2 regions of the Viridibacillus sp. d25.2 genome follow, and region 1 is predicted to be linked to the other one. Evidence: a T-box and tRNA genes for the amino acid it is inferred to sense, from the RefSeq annotation. Region 1 holds a T-box; the other holds one or more tRNA genes.
What was found. The T-box of region 1 lies ahead of serS (serine--tRNA ligase). A T-box ahead of a tRNA ligase gene usually reads a tRNA of that ligase, here a tRNA-Ser.

Region 1 (9,647 bases):
AGTCTTTACACCATTCGTTAGAAATTGTCGGAACTAACCGACTTTATACGGCGTCAATTGTAGAAGTATTTAATGCACGTTATGGTTGAAACGTTGACTTAAACCTTTTGATAATGATACAACTGTAGAATTCCTATCTTTTAATAGAATAAAAGTGTTGGATGATAATGGGTATTTAGGCAGGGTTAATAATGAGTAGAAGGTAGTGCTATTTATAATCTGTTAGAATATATAAGATGAAAATAGCTCACTCAAAAGATATTATAACCAATAACTAGCATATGTCATTACTCTAGTTTCTTTTTTATTTTTTTTAGAGTACAATGCATAGAGTGATTAAATTGATAAAGTAAAGAAGGTAATTAAAGCGTGGCAACATTTTTACAACTGAATACTATTTTTATTAGTATTATTATAGAAGCATTACCATTTGTTCTAATAGGTGTATTTATTTCAGGACTTATTCAAATGTTTGTAAGTGAACAGATGATCGCTAAAATTGTACCGAAAAATAAAATACTTGCAGTTTTATATGGAACGTTAATTGGTGCGTTATTTCCTGCGTGTGAATGTGGCATTATACCAATAGTTAGAAGATTATTGAAAAAAGGCGTGCCACTACATGCCGCTATACCTTTTATGCTTACTGGTCCAATTATTAATCCTATCGTGTTATTTTCGACTTATATTGCTTTTGGGAATAGTTGGGATATGGTTTGGTATCGTGGGGGATTAGCATTTGTTATTGCATTTATCATTGGAGTTATCATTTCATTTCAATATAAAGACACGCAGTTATTAGAAGAACCCGAATTACAATGTCATCATGACGAAGTAAAGAAATCATTTTTACAAAAATTTGTTGGTACTCTTAATCATGCAATTGATGAGTTTTTCTCGGTAGGGAAGTACTTAATTATCGGTGCATTTGTAGCAGCTTCTATGCAAATATTCGTTAAAACTTCATTTTTATTAGAATTAGGCCAAACGAAAGCTACATCCTCTTTAGTCATGATGGGATTATCGTTTGTACTATCACTTTGCTCTGAAGCAGATGCATTTATAGCTGCCTCATTTAGAGGTACTTTTACAACATCTTCGTTAGTTGCTTTCTTGTTGTTCGGTGCAATGGTTGATATTAAAAACTTATTAATGATGCTTTCAACATTTAAAAAGAAATTCATAATGACGCTGATTTTATATATTTTTATTTTCGTATTTATCAGCTCGATGTTAGTATAGCGGAGGGGAATAAAGATGATTCGAGCATTAATACTAATGAGCTTTACTTATTTCTTTTATTACCTCTACTCATCAGGCGATAATTCAAAATATATTAATATGAAGTATGAGTATATATGTATATTGGGAATTATACTTTTTGCTATACTGACAATTGTTCAAATTATCAGTATGACAAAAGAGGAAGAGGAACACAGTCATGAGTGCTGTGACCACGATCATAAACATGAAAAGGACAGTTCGTTTGTTACTAGAATTTTCCACTATGCAATATTTATATTTCCATTAGTGACAGGCTTATTTCTTCCAATAGCTACATTAGATTCAACTGTAGTAAAATCAAAAGGCTTTTCTTTTAAAGCAATTGATGATTTTGAGGAAGGAGATTCTTTTGTACAAACGCAGTATTTACGTCCAGATACTAGCATTTACTTTGGAAAAGATGGATATAATGAAATCATGCAAAAAGAACTCGGTGTCTTCGCTAATATGCCTACAGTCGCTTTAAATGATGAAAATTTTCTAAAAGGGATGGAGACAATCTATAACTTCCCTGGAGAATTTATCGGAAAAAAGCTCTCATATAAAGGATTTATATACAAAGAGCAAGTAATAGATCGTAAGCAGGCTTTTGTGTTACGCTTTGGTGTCATTCACTGTGTAGCAGACTCAGGTGTGTTTGGAATGTTAGTTGAATTTCCGGATGATATGAAATTACAAGATGATGATTGGGTGAATGTAGAAGGTACGATCTCTACAGTTTACTACCAACCTTTTAAAGCAAATATCCCAGTACTGAAGGTTGATTCTTGGGAGAAAACAATACAACCAGAAGAACCATATACATTCAGGGGTTATGAAAATCCAAATTTATAAATGAACATAGTAAAACGCTATCTCTTTGTAGATGGCGTTTTTATTTTGGATAAACATGCGTAGATTGCTAAAGTGGATAAAACGGTATCTTTTGATGCAGTGTTTAAAAGTTCGTTTGCAGCGCACTGTAAATAGTGCCTCTCAGCAGTTGTCAATTGCTGTTTTTTTACTTGTTGTTTCATGCGACTCACCTCTTATATCCATTATAAGAACATTTGTTCCTAGAATCAAGAAGTATTTTATTACGGGTGCTAATAATGTTTATTAATATTAAATAGGTAAGTGTTTAAGTATAGAAGAGGAAGTTAGAAGTAGAACAAGGAAGTATTTTAAAATAGCATGCATGTGAAGTAAGATTATATATTTAAATAGCCCATTGCATATAGAATACTCAATGGGCTTGATTATTTCGATTGAAAATATGGAAATCTAACGCAATGTTTCTTTCACCAATTGGCCCATCTGACTGCTCAGGGAACCTAACTCTTCGATAATTGAGCTGAAACCTTGTACAAGCTCTGCTTGCTCATTTGATGCAGTATTGATCTGATTCATACTCCCCATTAAACCTTGTAGATTTTGTGTGATATTTTTCAGTGAATCTTCAATCTTTTCTGTAGCTGACTTTGTTTCTAGAGATAATTTTCGTACTTCTTGAGCAACAATATTAAATCCAGCTCCATGCTGACCTGCTCGAGCAGCTTCAATAGAAGCATTTAAACCAAGTAAATTCGTTTGTTGGGAAATTGATTTGATAAAATCTGTTACGCTATGTGAAGCTTCTGAATCAGCAAGTGCTTGTCGAGATTGTACTGTAATTTCAGTACTTGTTGCTGCAAGCTCCTCTGAATGAGAGGCAACAAGATGTACTTTATCCTGTAAACCAATGACAGCATTTTGTAGGTGACTCAAATAAGATTGTAACTTTTCTTGGTTCTCCATTGAGAAAACTAAGCTAAGAGCTCCAACTACACGACCGTTTTCTTTAATTGGATATATTTTCGTATGAAGTAAGACCCCATAAAATTCGGCAGGTATATCCTTCGATACGTTTTTCCCTGCGTAGGCTTGTCGTAATTCTTCAGTAACCTTCATTGTATCGCCAGTCTTTACCCCTAGATCAACTTTAGTACCTGGAGACGCAAAGTAAACCTTGTTTTGATCACGATCAACTATACTGACAAAAATTTCATTATTGAATGCTAATTGTATGTATGGTGTTGCCTGTTTTAATACTTCTAATAAATCCAAATTAATGACCTCCGCCCTATATACTAGCCATCAAAAGAGATAGATGGTCGCAAGTAATTTGTCATTATCTATAATTAAAATATAGATAGAATTGACTATTCCCTAATTATCATAGCTTATATTTCCTATAGAGTAAATATTTCAATTATTCATTTGGTGAAAATCGTATAAAAAGTTCCTTGTTTCGACAATATCTGATGAGAGGTTTAAAATATTTTTATAAAAATTTTATCGTTAGAGTAAAGATACCTTACATAAAAATACATGCGTTGTAAAAAAGTATATAAAAAAGGTCGTCTATTAAGACAACCTTAAAACTACTTACAATAATTTTCTCTTTTTTGTAATTTCCGAAGTCGATTCATCTGTTGACTTAATCATTGTCTTACCAAGAATCAGTAATGTTAGAAACATAACACCAACGCCAACAGCTAAATAAAACATCGTAAATACTTTGCCTAGACTTGTAGTCGGTGTGAGTGAAGTATCTACACCGCTTGGAATGAGACTGACGACACAAAAGTAAATGGCATCAAGTATAGACCAACCTTCTACGTTCGTATAAAACATCGTCCCTGACAAAAGGATAAAAAATAATGATGTAATCAATGAAATAAACAACGGTTGCTTAAAAGCGCGAATTAGAGCTTTTAAAAGACGCTTTGTAGTTAATATAAATGAAATCATACAATCTCTCTTTCTGCTGCTATTTGTAACAAGTATACAACAGATAGAAAATAAATAAACAAATATATATTTTAGTTACAATCACCTATACATAATGGATTTACTGATAGTTTAAAACTATTTTTTATCTTTATAATCATAAAAAAATGATACTGTGATATAGTGAGTAAAAATTGAGTCAATACGATTCTTTTTTAATTGATATTGATTAAACGACTATATTTAATGAAGAATTCTCCGAAAAGATTATTGAGAGAGTACTACTAACATTGAAAATTATCGTTTTAATAATTAGATTCGGAGGAATTAAGTTGAATAATAAAATGGTGAAAAAATTTAGCGTCGTATTCATGGCGATGATCTTATTATGTAGTTTAGCAAGTCCAACCAATGTTAAAGCAAGTAGTCCAAAAACAAAACAAGTAACGCTTACTGAAACAAGTAGACTGTTTACTAAGCAAGATGGATATGGAAGAAAATCTATAGTAGCTGCTAAAAAGAAAGTAACGATTATAAAAACAACAAAAGATAAATGGATGCAAACAAAAGATAAAAAGTGGGTAAAGAACGGTTTCACTGGTGATTATATCTATCTTTCAAAAAAAACAACAACCTATAAAAAAGCAAAAGGTTCTAAATCAACAACGAAGCTTGCCGCTGGGATTTATAAAGTGAGTGCAGCAAATACAAATGGGTGGATTAAAGTAAACAAAGGTAGCAAGACTTACTGGATTAAATCTGGTAAATTTGTTGATAGTTACATTGATTTAGGAAATAAAAAAATGCAAGATCAAATAGTTAGCATAATAAATAAAGAGCGTGCAAAAAAGAAATTGAAACCTTTAAAGCAAGATCCAAAGCTTACAAAGCTTGCGATAATTCGTTCACTAGATATGGAGACAAATCGCTATTTCAGCCATACAAGCCCAACCTTCGGGAGCTGGTCAAACCTCCTTAGTGGATCAAGGTATAAAACATATGCATCAGGGGAGAATATCGCTGTAGGTTATCCAACGGCAACAAGTTTCATGGATGGCTGGATGAATTCTACTGGTCACAGAGAAAATATTTTATCACCTAATTATCAAAAAGTTGGAATAGGTATTGTTATTTCAGGTAAAAACGCTCAATATCCAACATACGGTACTCAAATTTTTGCAAAATAACTACAAACCCCCTTCTTGCTTTTTGACAAGAGGGGGGTTACTATCGCTGAATATAAAGGGGAAATTATCTTAGCGCGAAATGGTCATTTATTGAGTTGTGCATTTCATCCGGAATTAACCGGTGATTCAAGAATTCTAGAATATTTTGTATACTATGGTATGGCTTGCATAATCTGTTTTCATATAGTACAGTATGGTTAAAATTTAAATAACTGAACACGATGATGGGAAGTAGTAGCAAGCACGTTTTTTTTTAGAGAGTCAGCGGTTGGTGGAAGCTGATAGAAGCACTTGTGAATCCGTCCTGGAGTTGCACAGTCGAAGTAATGTAAGTAGGCTGTAGCCGGCTGAAATGCCGTTATGAAATAAGTGGATTAGGTATATGCCTAATCAATTAGGGTGGCAACGCGGGTAGCTCTCGTCCCTTTTTAGGGATGGGGGCTTTTTTGTGTTTATTTTGATTCAAAGCGGAGCTATTGGAGTTTAGCTTGCAACGCAATTACACCAAGACTTAATGTTTGCAATGTCATTAAACTACTGGAGGTATGACTATGTTAGATATTAAACGCGTACGCGATAATTTCGCGGAAATTAAAGAAATGCTATTAACGCGTAATGAAGATTTAGGCAACTTAGATCACTTTGAGGATTTAGATGCAAAGCGTCGTGAGTTAATTGCTAAAACAGAAGAATTAAAAGCAGAACGAAATAAAGTATCTGAACAAATTTCAATTATGAAACGCAACAAGGAAAATGCAGATGAAGTTATTGCTCGTATGCGTCAAGTAGGTGATGATATTAAAGAGCTAGATGTTCAACTAAATGATGTTGAAGAGCGCTTTAAAGATATGATGATGCGCTTGCCAAACATTCCACACGAATCTGTACCAGTAGGGACAACAGAAGACGACAATGTAGAAGAATATACTTGGGGTGAAATTCCAACATTTGATTTTGACATTAAAGCACACTGGGATCTTGCTACAGATTTGAAGATTGTTGACTTTGAACGAGGTACAAAAGTAACAGGTAGCCGTTTCTTATTCTACCGCGGGCTTGGAGCTCGTTTAGAACGTGCATTAATGACATTTATGATGGATTTACATGCAGAGGAGCATGGTTATGAGGAAATGCTACCACCTGTCATTGTTAATCGTGATAGCTTGACGGGTACTGGAAACCTTCCTAAATTTGAAGAAGATGTATTTAAATTAGAGGAAACAGATTATTTCATGATTCCAACTGCAGAGGTACCTGTAACAAACTTCTATCGTGATGAAATTTTACTGGCGGAGGCTTTACCACAAGGCTTTGCTGCCTATAGTGCGTGCTTCCGTTCAGAAGCGGGATCTGCAGGTCGTGATACACGTGGTTTAATCCGGCAACATCAGTTCAACAAAGTAGAACTAGTTCGCTTTGTAAAACCAGAGGAATCATACGAACAATTAGAGCTATTAACAAATCATGCGGAAAAAGTATTGCAATTACTAGGCTTACCATATCGTAAGCTAAAAATATGTACAGCTGATTTAGGTTTTACTTCAGCGAAGAAATATGATTTAGAAGTTTGGATTCCTGCACAAAACATGTACCGTGAAATTTCTTCTTGCTCTAACTTTGAGGATTTCCAAGCACGACGAGCGAATATCCGCTTCCGTCGTGAGCCAAATGCAAAACCAGAATATGTTCATACATTAAACGGTTCAGGTCTTGCCATTGGTCGTACAGTTGCTGCTATTTTAGAAAACTACCAACAAGCTGATGGAAGCGTAGTAATCCCTGAAGTTTTAAGACCATACATGGGTGGTAAAGAAGTAATTGCACCAAAATAAATAACGGATAAAAGCTATTTTAGATATCCTTTACAGGTAATTGTATTGCCTTTTTATCGATTTACAGGTGCTTTTAATAGTATCGGGTGGTGTAAACGCTGTGGAATTGAAAAAATGCTTTATTTCTTAAAGGAAATTTAGCGGGATTAAAAAAGATGTTACTATGATCAAGGATGGGGTGCATTAGAAAAAATTTAGAAATGACATTTTGCAGCTCTTTCGCATTTTCCACTATTCCGCAATCGGGCGCGATTGTGGAGTAGGTGTCTCTTTCTTATTTAATTTACTGCCAATTAGTTGTATGAGAAAGGACATAACATATTAGTCATATAAAATATGTTATGTCCCTTAATTTATCTATGCTTATTAAATTTAGGTCTTGATAATATAATATGATTCAATCATTTTGTAAGTAGATTGATAAAGTGACATCTGCTGACAAAGTATCATCCTATCGAATTACAACGTACTTCATTTCTAATTCTTTTAACCTTGAAACATTGAATTTAATAGAAACTAAAATAGAACTCATTTTGAAAAAAGATTGATCAAAATGAGTTCTTTCTATTTGTTTATCTGTTTATGAAGATTGTTTAAATGAATTAGATTAATTTATATCGGGAGGCTATAATGCTTCTGAAATAGGTCATTAGTTGTGAATTTTTAAATGTAATTTTAATTCGGAATTTTAATGTTCGAATTATTGTATTTCGGCCGATAAAAGCAAAGGAAATAATTTATTTAATCAAAGGAGTTGTAGTTGAAAAATATGTAAGAAAGCAGCTTTTTTCTTTTTGATTCCTTATCAGTATTTCGATATAAGGTTTGCGTATAAAAGCATACAGAGAATAGTTGTAAGAAAGCATCTTAAGAATAAAGCTTTTAAAGCATTGTGTAGAAAAAGGAGAATTGTTGCATGAAAAATTTATTCAGAAGCCTTAAAAATAAGCTATATATTTCATTTGCGCTTGTATTAGTAATCCCTGTTGTTTTGGTTGGGGTATTGTCATATATATCAGCTAAAGATTCTATAGAAGAGGAAATTCTTCATAGTGCCAACGAGAGTGTTGAAGTATTAAATAAACTTATAGACAAAACCATCAGTGAAAAAATAAACGAATTAGGCGTCTTCAGTGAGGAAATTAATTCTTCGATGTATGGAAAGGGCGAGGTTGCCCTAAGATCACTTCTTCAGCAATACTTTAAATTAAACCCAGATGTCTTCAGTATTTATCTTGCAACGAATAGTGGAGCATTTATTCAAGGTGCGAACGTGTCTACTGCTAAAAATTATAATCCTCTGGAAAGAAGTTGGTATAAAAGAGCAGTAGAGCTTAAAGGAGATCCTTTTATAACAGAACCTTACAAAGATGTGCGGACTGAAGATATGATCGTTACAATTGCTCAGCAGTTAAATGATCGTTCAGGTGTTGTCGCAGTGGACCTTAATCTAACAGAACTACAAAAAGTATCAAATTCAATTAATATTGGGAAGTCGGGATACTCATCTATTTTTGATGAAAATAAAAAGGTGGTTTCACACCCTACTTTAAAAGGTGGAGGGGAAGTGAAAGAGAGCTTTATTAATCAGATGTATGATTCTAAATCGGGTAAGTATGATTATGTATATGATGGTGATGATCGAACATTGTTATTTACAACAAATAAACTCACAGGTTGGAAAATTACAGGAACAATTTTTTCGAAAGAAATAGATGAATCTGCTTCGCCCATTTTGCTTACCACTATTCTCGTATTAGCCATTTCAATTGTTGTAAGTGCTGTTGCCGTTTATTTTATTACAAAAAGAATTATCAGACCAATTGAAGATTTAAAAGATAGTGCAATGACGATTAGTAAAGGGGATTTGACTGAAAAATTGGTGATTACCTCTAAAGATGAGATTGGACAATTGGGACAAGTCTTCAATCTCATGCAAGATAGTCTTAAAACACTTATTCAAAAAGTAGAGGTAAATGCAGAACAAGTTGCCTCTTCAGCAGAAGAGCTCACCGCTAATGCCGATCAAACTAGTATGGCAACCGAGCAAGTGGCTATCGCTATACAAGAAGTTTCTAGTAACGCAGATACCCAAACTACGAATGCGGACAAGAATGTAGAAGAGCTAAATGAACTGTCGAAAGCAATCCTTCATATAGCCGAATGTTCTTCCAATGTAACCACCCTCTCTCAACATGCCACTAAGCATGCCCTAGAGGGGGGCAAAGCAGTACAAGATACAAAAGATCAAATGAATTCTATACATCTATCTGTTACAGATTCAAACACAAAAATTCAAACGTTACATGACCGTTCACAGCAAATCACCTCTATTTTAGATGTTATTACAGGTATTGCTGAACAAACGAACTTGCTCTCTCTAAATGCCGCAATCGAAGCAGCCAGGGCAGGAGAGCATGGAAAGGGTTTTGCAGTAGTAGCCGGGGAAGTAAGGAAGCTAGCAGAGCAATCGCAGCAATCTGCAACACAAATTTTTGACCTTATTCATGGAATTCAAGCAGACACAGAGCAATCTGTACGTATTATGGCGAAAGTTAATGAAGATGTAATTAGCGGCTTACGGGTTTCAGAT
Region 2 (9,647 bases), 2.2 Mb from region 1:
AAAACTCTGTTGTAAGGGAAGAACAAGTACGTTAGTAACTGAACGTACCTTGACGGTACCTTATTAGAAAGCCACGGCTAACTACGTGCCAGCAGCCGCGGTAATACGTAGGTGGCAAGCGTTGTCCGGATTTATTGGGCGTAAAGCGCGCGCAGGTGGTTTCTTAAGTCTGATGTGAAAGCCCACGGCTCAACCGTGGAGGGTCATTGGAAACTGGGAGACTTGAGTGCAGAAGAGGAAAGTGGAATTCCAAGTGTAGCGGTGAAATGCGTAGAGATTTGGAGGAACACCAGTGGCGAAGGCGACTTTCTGGTCTGTAACTGACACTGAGGCGCGAAAGCGTGGGGAGCAAACAGGATTAGATACCCTGGTAGTCCACGCCGTAAACGATGAGTGCTAAGTGTTAGGGGGTTTCCGCCCCTTAGTGCTGCAGCTAACGCATTAAGCACTCCGCCTGGGGAGTACGGCCGCAAGGTTGAAACTCAAAGGAATTGACGGGGGCCCGCACAAGCGGTGGAGCATGTGGTTTAATTCGAAGCAACGCGAAGAACCTTACCAGGTCTTGACATCCCAATGACCGCTCTAGAGATAGAGTTTTCCCTTCGGGGACATTGGTGACAGGTGGTGCATGGTTGTCGTCAGCTCGTGTCGTGAGATGTTGGGTTAAGTCCCGCAACGAGCGCAACCCTTGATCTTAGTTGCCATCATTTAGTTGGGCACTCTAAGGTGACTGCCGGTGACAAACCGGAGGAAGGTGGGGATGACGTCAAATCATCATGCCCCTTATGACCTGGGCTACACACGTGCTACAATGGACGATACAAAGAGTCGCTAACTCGCGAGGGTATGCTAATCTCATAAAATCGTTCTCAGTTCGGATTGTAGGCTGCAACTCGCCTACATGAAGCCGGAATCGCTAGTAATCGTGGATCAGCATGCCACGGTGAATACGTTCCCGGGCCTTGTACACACCGCCCGTCACACCACGAGAGTTTGTAACACCCGAAGTCGGTGAGGTAACCTTTATGGAGCCAGCCGCCGAAGGTGGGATAGATGATTGGGGTGAAGTCGTAACAAGGTAGCCGTATCGGAAGGTGCGGCTGGATCACCTCCTTTCTAAGGATAATTACGGAAACAGATCTTGGATCTGTCGATTAACGTCTTGCGTTCAGTTTTGAAGGTTCATACTTCAATTATATATTTTCCCAAAAGGGGCCTATAGCTCAGCTGGTTAGAGCGCACGCCTGATAAGCGTGAGGTCGATGGTTCGAGTCCATTTAGGCCCACCATATTTTCTTTTCGGGGCCTTAGCTCAGCTGGGAGAGCGCCTGCCTTGCACGCAGGAGGTCAGCGGTTCGATCCCGCTAGGCTCCACCAATATTGTTCTTTGAAAACTGGATAAAACGACATTGAAGCAAATTAAGTAACACATTTTTTATTATTAAGTTTTTTAGGCTTAATAACTAACTTTTAGGTTAAGTTATTAAGGGCGCATGGCGGATGCCTTGGCACTAGGAGCCGAAGAAGGACGGCACTAACACCGATATGCTTCGGGGAGCTGTAAGTGAGCTTTGATCCGGAGATTTCCGAATGGGGGAACCCACTGTTCGTAATGGAGCAGTATCTTGACGTGAATACATAGCGTCTTGATGGCAGACCCAGGGAACTGAAACATCTAAGTACCTGGAGGAAGAGAAAGAAAAATCGATTCCCTGAGTAGCGGCGAGCGAAACGGGAATAGCCCAAACCAAGAGGCTTGCCTCTTGGGGTTGTAGGACACTCTATATGGAGTTACAAAGGAATGAGTTAAACGAAGCGGTCTGGAAAGGCCCGCCAGAGCAGGTAACAGCCCTGTAGTTGAAAGTTCATTCTCTCTTGAGTGTATCCTGAGTACGGCGGAACACGTGAAATTCCGTTGGAATCTGGGAGGACCATCTCCCAAGGCTAAATACTACCTAGTGACCGATAGTGAACCAGTACCGTGAGGGAAAGGTGAAAAGCACCCCGGAAGGGGAGTGAAATAGATCCTGAAACCATGTGCCTACAAGTAGTTAGAGCCCGTTAATGGGTGATAGCGTGCCTTTTGTAGAATGAACCGGCGAGTTACGATTACATGCGAGGTTAAGTTTTAGAAGACGGAGCCGTAGCGAAAGCGAGTCTGAATAGGGCGAATGAGTATGTGGTTGTAGACCCGAAACCAGGTGATCTACCCATGTCCAGGGTGAAGGTAAGGTAACACTTACTGGAGGCCCGAACCCACGTACGTTGAAAAGTGCGGGGATGAGGTGTGGGTAGCGGAGAAATTCCAATCGAACCTGGAGATAGCTGGTTCTCTCCGAAATAGCTTTAGGGCTAGCCTCGTGATAGAGAATCCTGGAGGTAGAGCACTGTTTGAACTAGGGGTCCATCCCGGATTACCGAATTCAGACAAACTCCGAATGCCAGTGATTTATGCACGGGAGTCAGACTGCGAGTGATAAGATCCGTAGTCAAAAGGGAAACAGCCCAGACCACCAGCTAAGGTCCCAAAGTAATTGTTAAGTGGAAAAGGATGTGACGTTGCTTAGACAACCAGGATGTTGGCTCAGAAGCAGCCATCATTTAAAGAGTGCGTAATAGCTCACTGGTCGAGTGACGCTGCGCCGAAAATGTATCGGGGCTAAACAATTCACCGAAGCTGTGGATGGACATCTTAGATGTCCGTGGTAGGAGAGCGTTCTAAGTGCTGTGAAGTCAGACCGGAAGGACTGGTGGAGCGCTTAGAAGTGAGAATGCCGGTATGAGTAGCGAAAGACGGGTGAGAATCCCGTCCACCGAATGACTAAGGTTTCCTGAGGAAGGCTCGTCCGCTCAGGGTTAGTCGGGACCTAAGCCGAGGCCGATAGGCGTAGGCGATGGACAACAGGTTGATATTCCTGTACCACCTATTTACCATTTGAGCAATGGGGGGACGCAGTAGGATAGGGTAAGCATGCTGTTGGTTATGCATGTTCAAGCAGTGAGGCGTGAAATGAGGCAAATCCCATTTCTATAACGTTGAGCTGTGATGACGAGGACGTATGTCCGGAGTTCCTGATTTCACACTGCCAAGAAAAGCCTCTAGCGAGGTAAAAGGTGCCCGTACCGCAAACCGACACAGGTAGTCGAGGAGAGAATCCTAAGGTGTGCGAGAGAACTCTCGTTAAGGAACTCGGCAAAATGACCCCGTAACTTCGGGAGAAGGGGTGCTCTAGTAGGGTGAAAGCCCGAGAGAGCCGCAGTGAATAGGCCCAGGCGACTGTTTAGCAAAAACACAGGTCTCTGCAAAACCGTAAGGTGACGTATAGGGGCTGACGCCTGCCCGGTGCTGGAAGGTTAAGAGGAGTGCTTAGCGCAAGCGAAGGTGCGAATTGAAGCCCCAGTAAACGGCGGCCGTAACTATAACGGTCCTAAGGTAGCGAAATTCCTTGTCGGGTAAGTTCCGACCCGCACGAAAGGCGTAACGATCTGGGCACTGTCTCAACGAGAGACTCGGTGAAATTATAGTACCTGTGAAGATGCAGGTTACCCGCGACAGGACGGAAAGACCCCGTGGAGCTTTACTGTAGCCTGATATTGAATTTTGATACAGCTTGTACAGGATAGGTAGGAGCCAGAGATTCCGGAGCGCCAGCTTCGGAGGAGGCGTTGGTGGGATACTACCCTAGCTGTATTGAACTTCTAACCCATGCCCCTTAGCGGGGTAGGAGACAGTGTCAGGCGGGCAGTTTGACTGGGGCGGTCGCCTCCTAAAGAGTAACGGAGGCGCCCAAAGGTTCCCTCAGAATGGTTGGAAATCATTCGTAGAGTGTAAAGGCATAAGGGAGCTTGACTGCGAGACCTACAAGTCGAGCAGGGTCGAAAGACGGGCTTAGTGATCCGGTGGTTCCGCATGGAAGGGCCATCGCTCAACGGATAAAAGCTACCCCGGGGATAACAGGCTTATCTCCCCCAAGAGTCCACATCGACGGGGAGGTTTGGCACCTCGATGTCGGCTCATCGCATCCTGGGGCTGTAGTCGGTCCCAAGGGTTGGGCTGTTCGCCCATTAAAGCGGTACGCGAGCTGGGTTCAGAACGTCGTGAGACAGTTCGGTCCCTATCCGTCGTGGGCGTAGGAAATTTGAGAGGAGCTGTCCTTAGTACGAGAGGACCGGGATGGACACACCGCTGGTGTACCAGTTGTTCTGCCAAGGGCATCGCTGGGTAGCTATGTGTGGACGGGATAAGTGCTGAAAGCATCTAAGCATGAAGCCCCCCTCAAGATGAGATTTCCCATTACGCAAGTAAGTAAGATCCCTCAAAGACGATGAGGTAGATAGGTTCGAGGTGGAAGTGTGGCGACATACGGAGCTGACGAATACTAATAGATCGAGGACTTAACCAAATTTTACTTAACAAACTTCAATGTAATTTATCCAGTTTTGAGAGAATAATAAAAAACTTTTCTAAAATAGCAAAAAACACTTGCTAAAATTTAAAAAAGATGATATAATTATTCTTGTCCTTAGGTAATACAATAGTCTAGTGGCGATGGCAAAGAGGTCACACCTGTTCCCATGTCGAACACAGAAGTTAAGCTCTTTAGCGCCGATGGTAGTTGGGGGTCTCCCCCTGTGAGAGTAGGACGTTGCTAGGCGATCATATTATTCCGAAGTAGCTCAGTGGTAGAGCATCCGGCTGTTAACCGGACGGTCGTAGGTTCGAGTCCTACCTTCGGAGCCATTTTTGGAGAGCTGTCCGAGTGGCCGAAGGAGCACGGTTGGAAACCGTGTAGGCGAGTAACCTTGTCTCAAGGGTTCAAATCCCTTGCTCTCCGCCATACACATTCTCATTTATTAAATGGCCCCTTGGTCAAGCGGTTAAGACACCGCCCTTTCACGGCGGTAACACGGGTTCGAATCCCGTAGGGGTCACCATTTATAACATTATACGGAGGATTAGCTCAGCTGGGAGAGCACCTGCCTTACAAGCAGGGGGTCGGCGGTTCGATCCCGTCATCCTCCACCATTTAAATTAATAATACCATTATCGCGGGGTGGAGCAGTTCGGTAGCTCGTCGGGCTCATAACCCGAAGGTCACAGGTTCAAATCCTGTCCCCGCAACCAAATGGTCCGGTAGTTCAGTTGGTTAGAATGCCTGCCTGTCACGCAGGAGGTCGCGGGTTCGAGTCCCGTCCGGACCGCCATTTTTTAAAAAAGAATATTAAATTATTATGGGTCAGTAGCTCAGTTGGTAGAGCATTAGATTGAAGCTCTAAGTGTCGGCGGTTCGATTCCGTCCTGACCCACCATAATAATGCCGGTGTAGCTCAGTTGGTAGAGCAACTGACTTGTAATCAGTAGGTCGAGGGTTCGACTCCTTTCGCCGGCACCATGTTTTTCTGGAGGGGTAGCGAAGAGGCTAAACGCGGCGGACTGTAAATCCGCTCCTTCGGGTTCGGCGGTTCGAATCCGTCCCCCTCCACCATTTTTTTATTTTAGGGGCATAGTTTAACGGTAGAATAGAGGTCTCCAAAACCTTTGATGTGGGTTCGATTCCTACTGCCCCTGCCAATTTAATTTTATAATGGCGGTTGTGGCGAAGTGGTTAACGCACCTGATTGTGGTTCAGGCATTCGTGGGTTCGATTCCCATCAGTCGCCCCATTTAATTTTTGACAATAAAATGATTGAAATATAATAATAATATTATGGCGGTTGTGGCGAAGTGGTTAACGCACCTGATTGTGGTTCAGGCATTCGTGGGTTCGATTCCCATCAGTCGCCCCATATTATTGGGGTATAGCCAAGCGGTAAGGCAACGGATTTTGATTCCGTCATGCCCTGGTTCGAATCCAGGTACCCCAGTTAAATTTGCGGAAGTAGTTCAGTGGTAGAACACCACCTTGCCAAGGTGGGGGTCGCGAGTTCGAACCTCGTCTTCCGCTCCATTTTTTATTTACGGCGGCATAGCCAAGTGGTAAGGCACAGGTCTGCAACACCTCTACCACCGGTTCAAATCCGGTTGCCGCCTCCAATTATTTTTAAAATATCTACATATTGCATATAATAATATTATGCCGGTGTGGCGGAATTGGCAGACGCGCACGACTCAAAATCGTGTTCTTTCGAGAGTGTCGGTTCGACCCCGACCACCGGTATCTAAAGTAACTTGAAACCCTTGATATATCAGGGGTTTCTTTTTTTTGTAGAAAATTTGTAGAAAGAACATTATAGTTGATATAAAATATTTTTAAACTGTTATCGTTTCTATTTAAAGGGAGATGGTAGTATCATGGTAAATATGAAAGAAGCTGTTGAAAATCAAGAAGTTCAATGTTTAGTACACTTCACTAACGCTTTGTTCAACAATCGGGCCATTTAATTGAATAACACTTCTAAATTAAAAATAGGATTTTATGTTAGTCTTGATGTGAGTTTGTGAAACAGTGTACTTAAGCTAACGAGGCAGGTTAGTTCAATAAGAAACTTCAAAGTAATAGGTGAATTAATACTAAAATATGGTAAAACAATTAGTTGAATAGTCTGTTTTGCCATGTAGAACGGAGATCCATCTGAATCCCCGCAAATCAAATTTTCTCTGAAAAGTGTGAAGTGAAAATGTCCCCTGAGGGCTATTATTTGCCTGTTACCACATTTGAAGTGGAGACGGACAAGTGCGGGTGCTTTCCCCTCAATTTTTTTAATTAGGAATAGTATACTTTTTCTACTTTATATAATGTCTGCTCGATAGTCGAGCAGAGAACGGCATCCACTTTGTAAAATTTAACTCGAAAGTATAAACTTTTCAAAAAGTTCTTTATATTATTTTTTTGCTTAAAGGCAGGGAGAAATTCTGAATTTTTCTCCACATCACCAAAACTTTGAATCCATTGCTCTACATAAGTCTGACTAAGTATTTTTCTATTTAAAACACTAATTATGGATTTTACCATTCTCTCATCTTCCCCATCGGAGTAAATTCGATCTGTTATGGTCATCTTTTCGTAAACCAAATCGAGGATAGTTAAGAGGTCATTTTTATCCAGTTCGGAACATTGAGCCAAATCTTCTAAAGCATCTGCTGCATGGGCTATAGCATGAGCCCAGCCTTTTTCTTCGTCATACCCACGGTAATCTCGTTCTTCTTGTACATTGTAAAATACTTTCTCTTTTATCTGATGAATTTGCTCTCTTGAGAGAAATGGTGATTCTCTATGCCTTATGAAGAAGAGCGGTATGACTAGCATGGAGAAAGATCGAGTGAAGACAGAGTCTGTATTTGTTTCACCAAGCTTAAAAAGCAAATGGTTTTTATCCAAAACAACCGGTAGAAGTTGTTCTAGTTCGTTTGCTGTTAGAGAATTATCAGGAATCCAATGTGATAAGGTTGTATAAATTAGCTCATCACGTAGTTGGGCATCCAAAGAACCGATGTTATTTATCATTTCTAGTATCAACTGGAATGTATCGGGGGGTGCTTGGTACCCATTTTCTTTTATTAATATCAACTTTTCTTTTAAATTCATTTTACACGCTCCTACTAGAAATTTTCTGAACTAACTTTTTCAAGGGTTTCTACTGACTATACGGCTTCTTCCCGTACCCTTCTTCCCTTACTATAAGGTACAGATAGGATCAGAGACAATCCGCAATAGCATAATAATTTTCATGATTTTCCTTGTAAGTTAATAGTTAGATAGTCATAATTTGTATATTAAATCAAATTAATCCAAAGCGCAATAACTATGGAATTTAAATTTTGGGCGTGAAGAACATCTACTGAAGCAATAATTACAGTCGATCTAACTGAAATTCACTACAAAATAAAAGGATTGTTTACTTGATAAATAATAAAATATTAAGAAAAGAAAATATTCAGGAAATATTATCGTTGTCACCTACACAGCAAGGACTACACTTTAAATATCAGATGGATCCTAAATCGAGCGAATACATGGAACAGGTTGTCCTAAAAATTAAAGGAGATATAACTGATAAAGAGATTGAAAGAGTATGGCATCACTTGATTAGCACTTATGATGGTTTGCGTTCTATTAATAAATGGTCAGCAAGAATTAGCAGAGAGCAACATGTACTTGGATTATGATTAGTCCCAATGCAGAGTATACAAGTGGAGTGGACAGGTTACTCTAAGTTAGACAAATAAAATAAGGGCTAGTACACTTACTCTAACAATCAAAAAGGAGCGTGCTATCCGATGAGACAAAAACGCCGAACGTTTACTGCTGAATTTAAATTACAAATGGTGCAGCTTTATGAGAACGGAAAATCACGTGCAGATATTGTACGTGAATACGACTTAACGCCTTCGGCTCTAGATAGTTGGATTAAAAAGCATCAAAATACCGGTTCCTTTAAAGCAAAAGATAATCGTTCGCCTGAAGAAAACGAACTGATAGAAATGCGTAAAGAACTTCAACGTTTACGGATGGAGAATGATATTTTAAAGCAAGCCGCGCTGATCATGGGACGAAAATAGATGTGATTCGAAACAACACTCACAAATATTCGGTATCAGCAATGTGCGACGTCCTTGAAATTCCACGTAGTACATATTATTACTACGCAAGTTTACGTGAAGATGAACAAAAAGCAGCCGATGAAATCGAGTTAACGGAGTGTATTTTGACTATCTTCAAAGCAAGCCGTAGTAATTACGGTACACGTAAAATTAAGAAGGAACTTGAGAAGCAAGAGAAAATCGTTTCTCGACGTCGGATTGGTCGTATCATGAAGCAACTAGGTCTTACCTCAAACTATACAGTAGCGCAATTTAAACCTTATAAGGAAACATGTAATGAAGCACCTATTGGAAATGTGCTTGCCCGTGAATTTCAGCAAGAACAAGAACTTGCCGTCCTAGTTAGTGATTTAACGTACGTTCGTGTTCTTAATAAATGGCACTACGTCTGTCTATTTGTCGACTTATTTAATCGTGAACTGGTCGGATATAGTGCTGGTTCACATAAGAACGCCGTTCTTGTTTACCAAGCTTTAAGTCGGATTAAAGGAAACTTAACAAATGTACAAATGTTTCATAGTGATCGTGGGAAAGAATTTGATAATCACCTGATTTCAGAAGCTGTTGAAGCTTTTGGAATGACACGTTCGTTAAGTACAAAAGGATGTCCTTATGACAATGCCGTGGCTGAAAGAACATTTAGGAGCTTCAAAACGGAATTTATTTACCAACGCTCTTTTACTTCTCTTGAACAACTTGAACTTGAACTTCGAGACTATGTGAATTGGTTTAACAATATTCGAATTCATCAAACTTTGGACTATAAAACGCCCGTTGAATTTAAACAACAGACCTTATAATAGTTGTCTAGTTTAGTGTTGACAGTTCAGTCTGGATTGGTATGAGAGTATCTTATTCCTTCCTTATTTCCAACAACAATAAATTCTGCGCCTGACTCCTGCTGAATCGGTTGAACGATGCCCTGGATTACTGAAGAAGGATCCTCCAATGCAAATGCTTCCTTAATTTCTGGTATATTTGCTACACTATGGGCAAGACTCAATGCTCTTTTGCCGATTTGATCCTCCGCCATATCCGATATAAAACGCTCTAGGAATACTGAGAAGATTATCCAAATACTAATAATCAATAAGCTAATAAGCAG

Region 2: it encodes a tRNA-Ser, which carries the amino acid that the T-box ahead of serS (serine--tRNA ligase) is inferred to sense. The anticodon was not compared.

Annotation. Positions count from the first base shown of each region.
Region 1 covers NZ_CM196652.1:2,977,334-2,986,980, reverse strand. The annotation lists gene ACZLO7_RS14690 (permease) at 370-1,242, shown strand; gene ACZLO7_RS14685 (TIGR03943 family putative permease subunit) at 1,258-2,118, shown strand; gene ACZLO7_RS14680 (hypothetical protein) at 2,136-2,300, opposite strand; gene ACZLO7_RS14675 (methyl-accepting chemotaxis protein) at 2,548-3,369, opposite strand; gene ACZLO7_RS14670 (ion channel) at 3,691-4,056, opposite strand; gene ACZLO7_RS14665 (CAP domain-containing protein) at 4,368-5,222, shown strand; gene ACZLO7_RS14660 (hypothetical protein) at 5,238-5,423, shown strand; T-box leader at 5,435-5,651, shown strand; gene serS (serine--tRNA ligase) at 5,774-7,054, shown strand; gene ACZLO7_RS14650 (methyl-accepting chemotaxis protein) at 7,971-9,647, shown strand, end outside.
Region 2 covers NZ_CM196652.1:789,508-799,154, forward strand. The annotation lists rRNA gene ACZLO7_RS03890 (16S ribosomal RNA) at 1-1,116, shown strand, start outside; tRNA gene ACZLO7_RS03895 (tRNA-Ile) at 1,213-1,289, shown strand; tRNA gene ACZLO7_RS03900 (tRNA-Ala) at 1,302-1,377, shown strand; rRNA gene ACZLO7_RS03905 (23S ribosomal RNA) at 1,474-4,403, shown strand; rRNA gene rrf (5S ribosomal RNA) at 4,540-4,655, shown strand; tRNA gene ACZLO7_RS03915 (tRNA-Asn) at 4,667-4,741, shown strand; tRNA gene ACZLO7_RS03920 (tRNA-Ser) at 4,747-4,838, shown strand; tRNA gene ACZLO7_RS03925 (tRNA-Glu) at 4,861-4,935, shown strand; tRNA gene ACZLO7_RS03930 (tRNA-Val) at 4,951-5,026, shown strand; tRNA gene ACZLO7_RS03935 (tRNA-Met) at 5,049-5,125, shown strand; tRNA gene ACZLO7_RS03940 (tRNA-Asp) at 5,129-5,205, shown strand; tRNA gene ACZLO7_RS03945 (tRNA-Phe) at 5,235-5,310, shown strand; tRNA gene ACZLO7_RS03950 (tRNA-Thr) at 5,318-5,393, shown strand; tRNA gene ACZLO7_RS03955 (tRNA-Tyr) at 5,403-5,486, shown strand; tRNA gene ACZLO7_RS03960 (tRNA-Trp) at 5,499-5,572, shown strand; tRNA gene ACZLO7_RS03965 (tRNA-His) at 5,589-5,664, shown strand; tRNA gene ACZLO7_RS03970 (tRNA-His) at 5,712-5,787, shown strand; tRNA gene ACZLO7_RS03975 (tRNA-Gln) at 5,794-5,865, shown strand; tRNA gene ACZLO7_RS03980 (tRNA-Gly) at 5,874-5,948, shown strand; tRNA gene ACZLO7_RS03985 (tRNA-Cys) at 5,961-6,034, shown strand; tRNA gene ACZLO7_RS03990 (tRNA-Leu) at 6,077-6,158, shown strand; gene ACZLO7_RS03995 (DUF2785 domain-containing protein) at 6,705-7,526, opposite strand; gene ACZLO7_RS04000 (condensation domain-containing protein) at 7,841-8,107, shown strand; one part of gene ACZLO7_RS04005 (IS3 family transposase) at 8,219-8,498, shown strand; one part of gene ACZLO7_RS04005 (IS3 family transposase) at 8,498-9,342, shown strand; gene ACZLO7_RS04010 (hypothetical protein) at 9,369-9,647, opposite strand, start outside.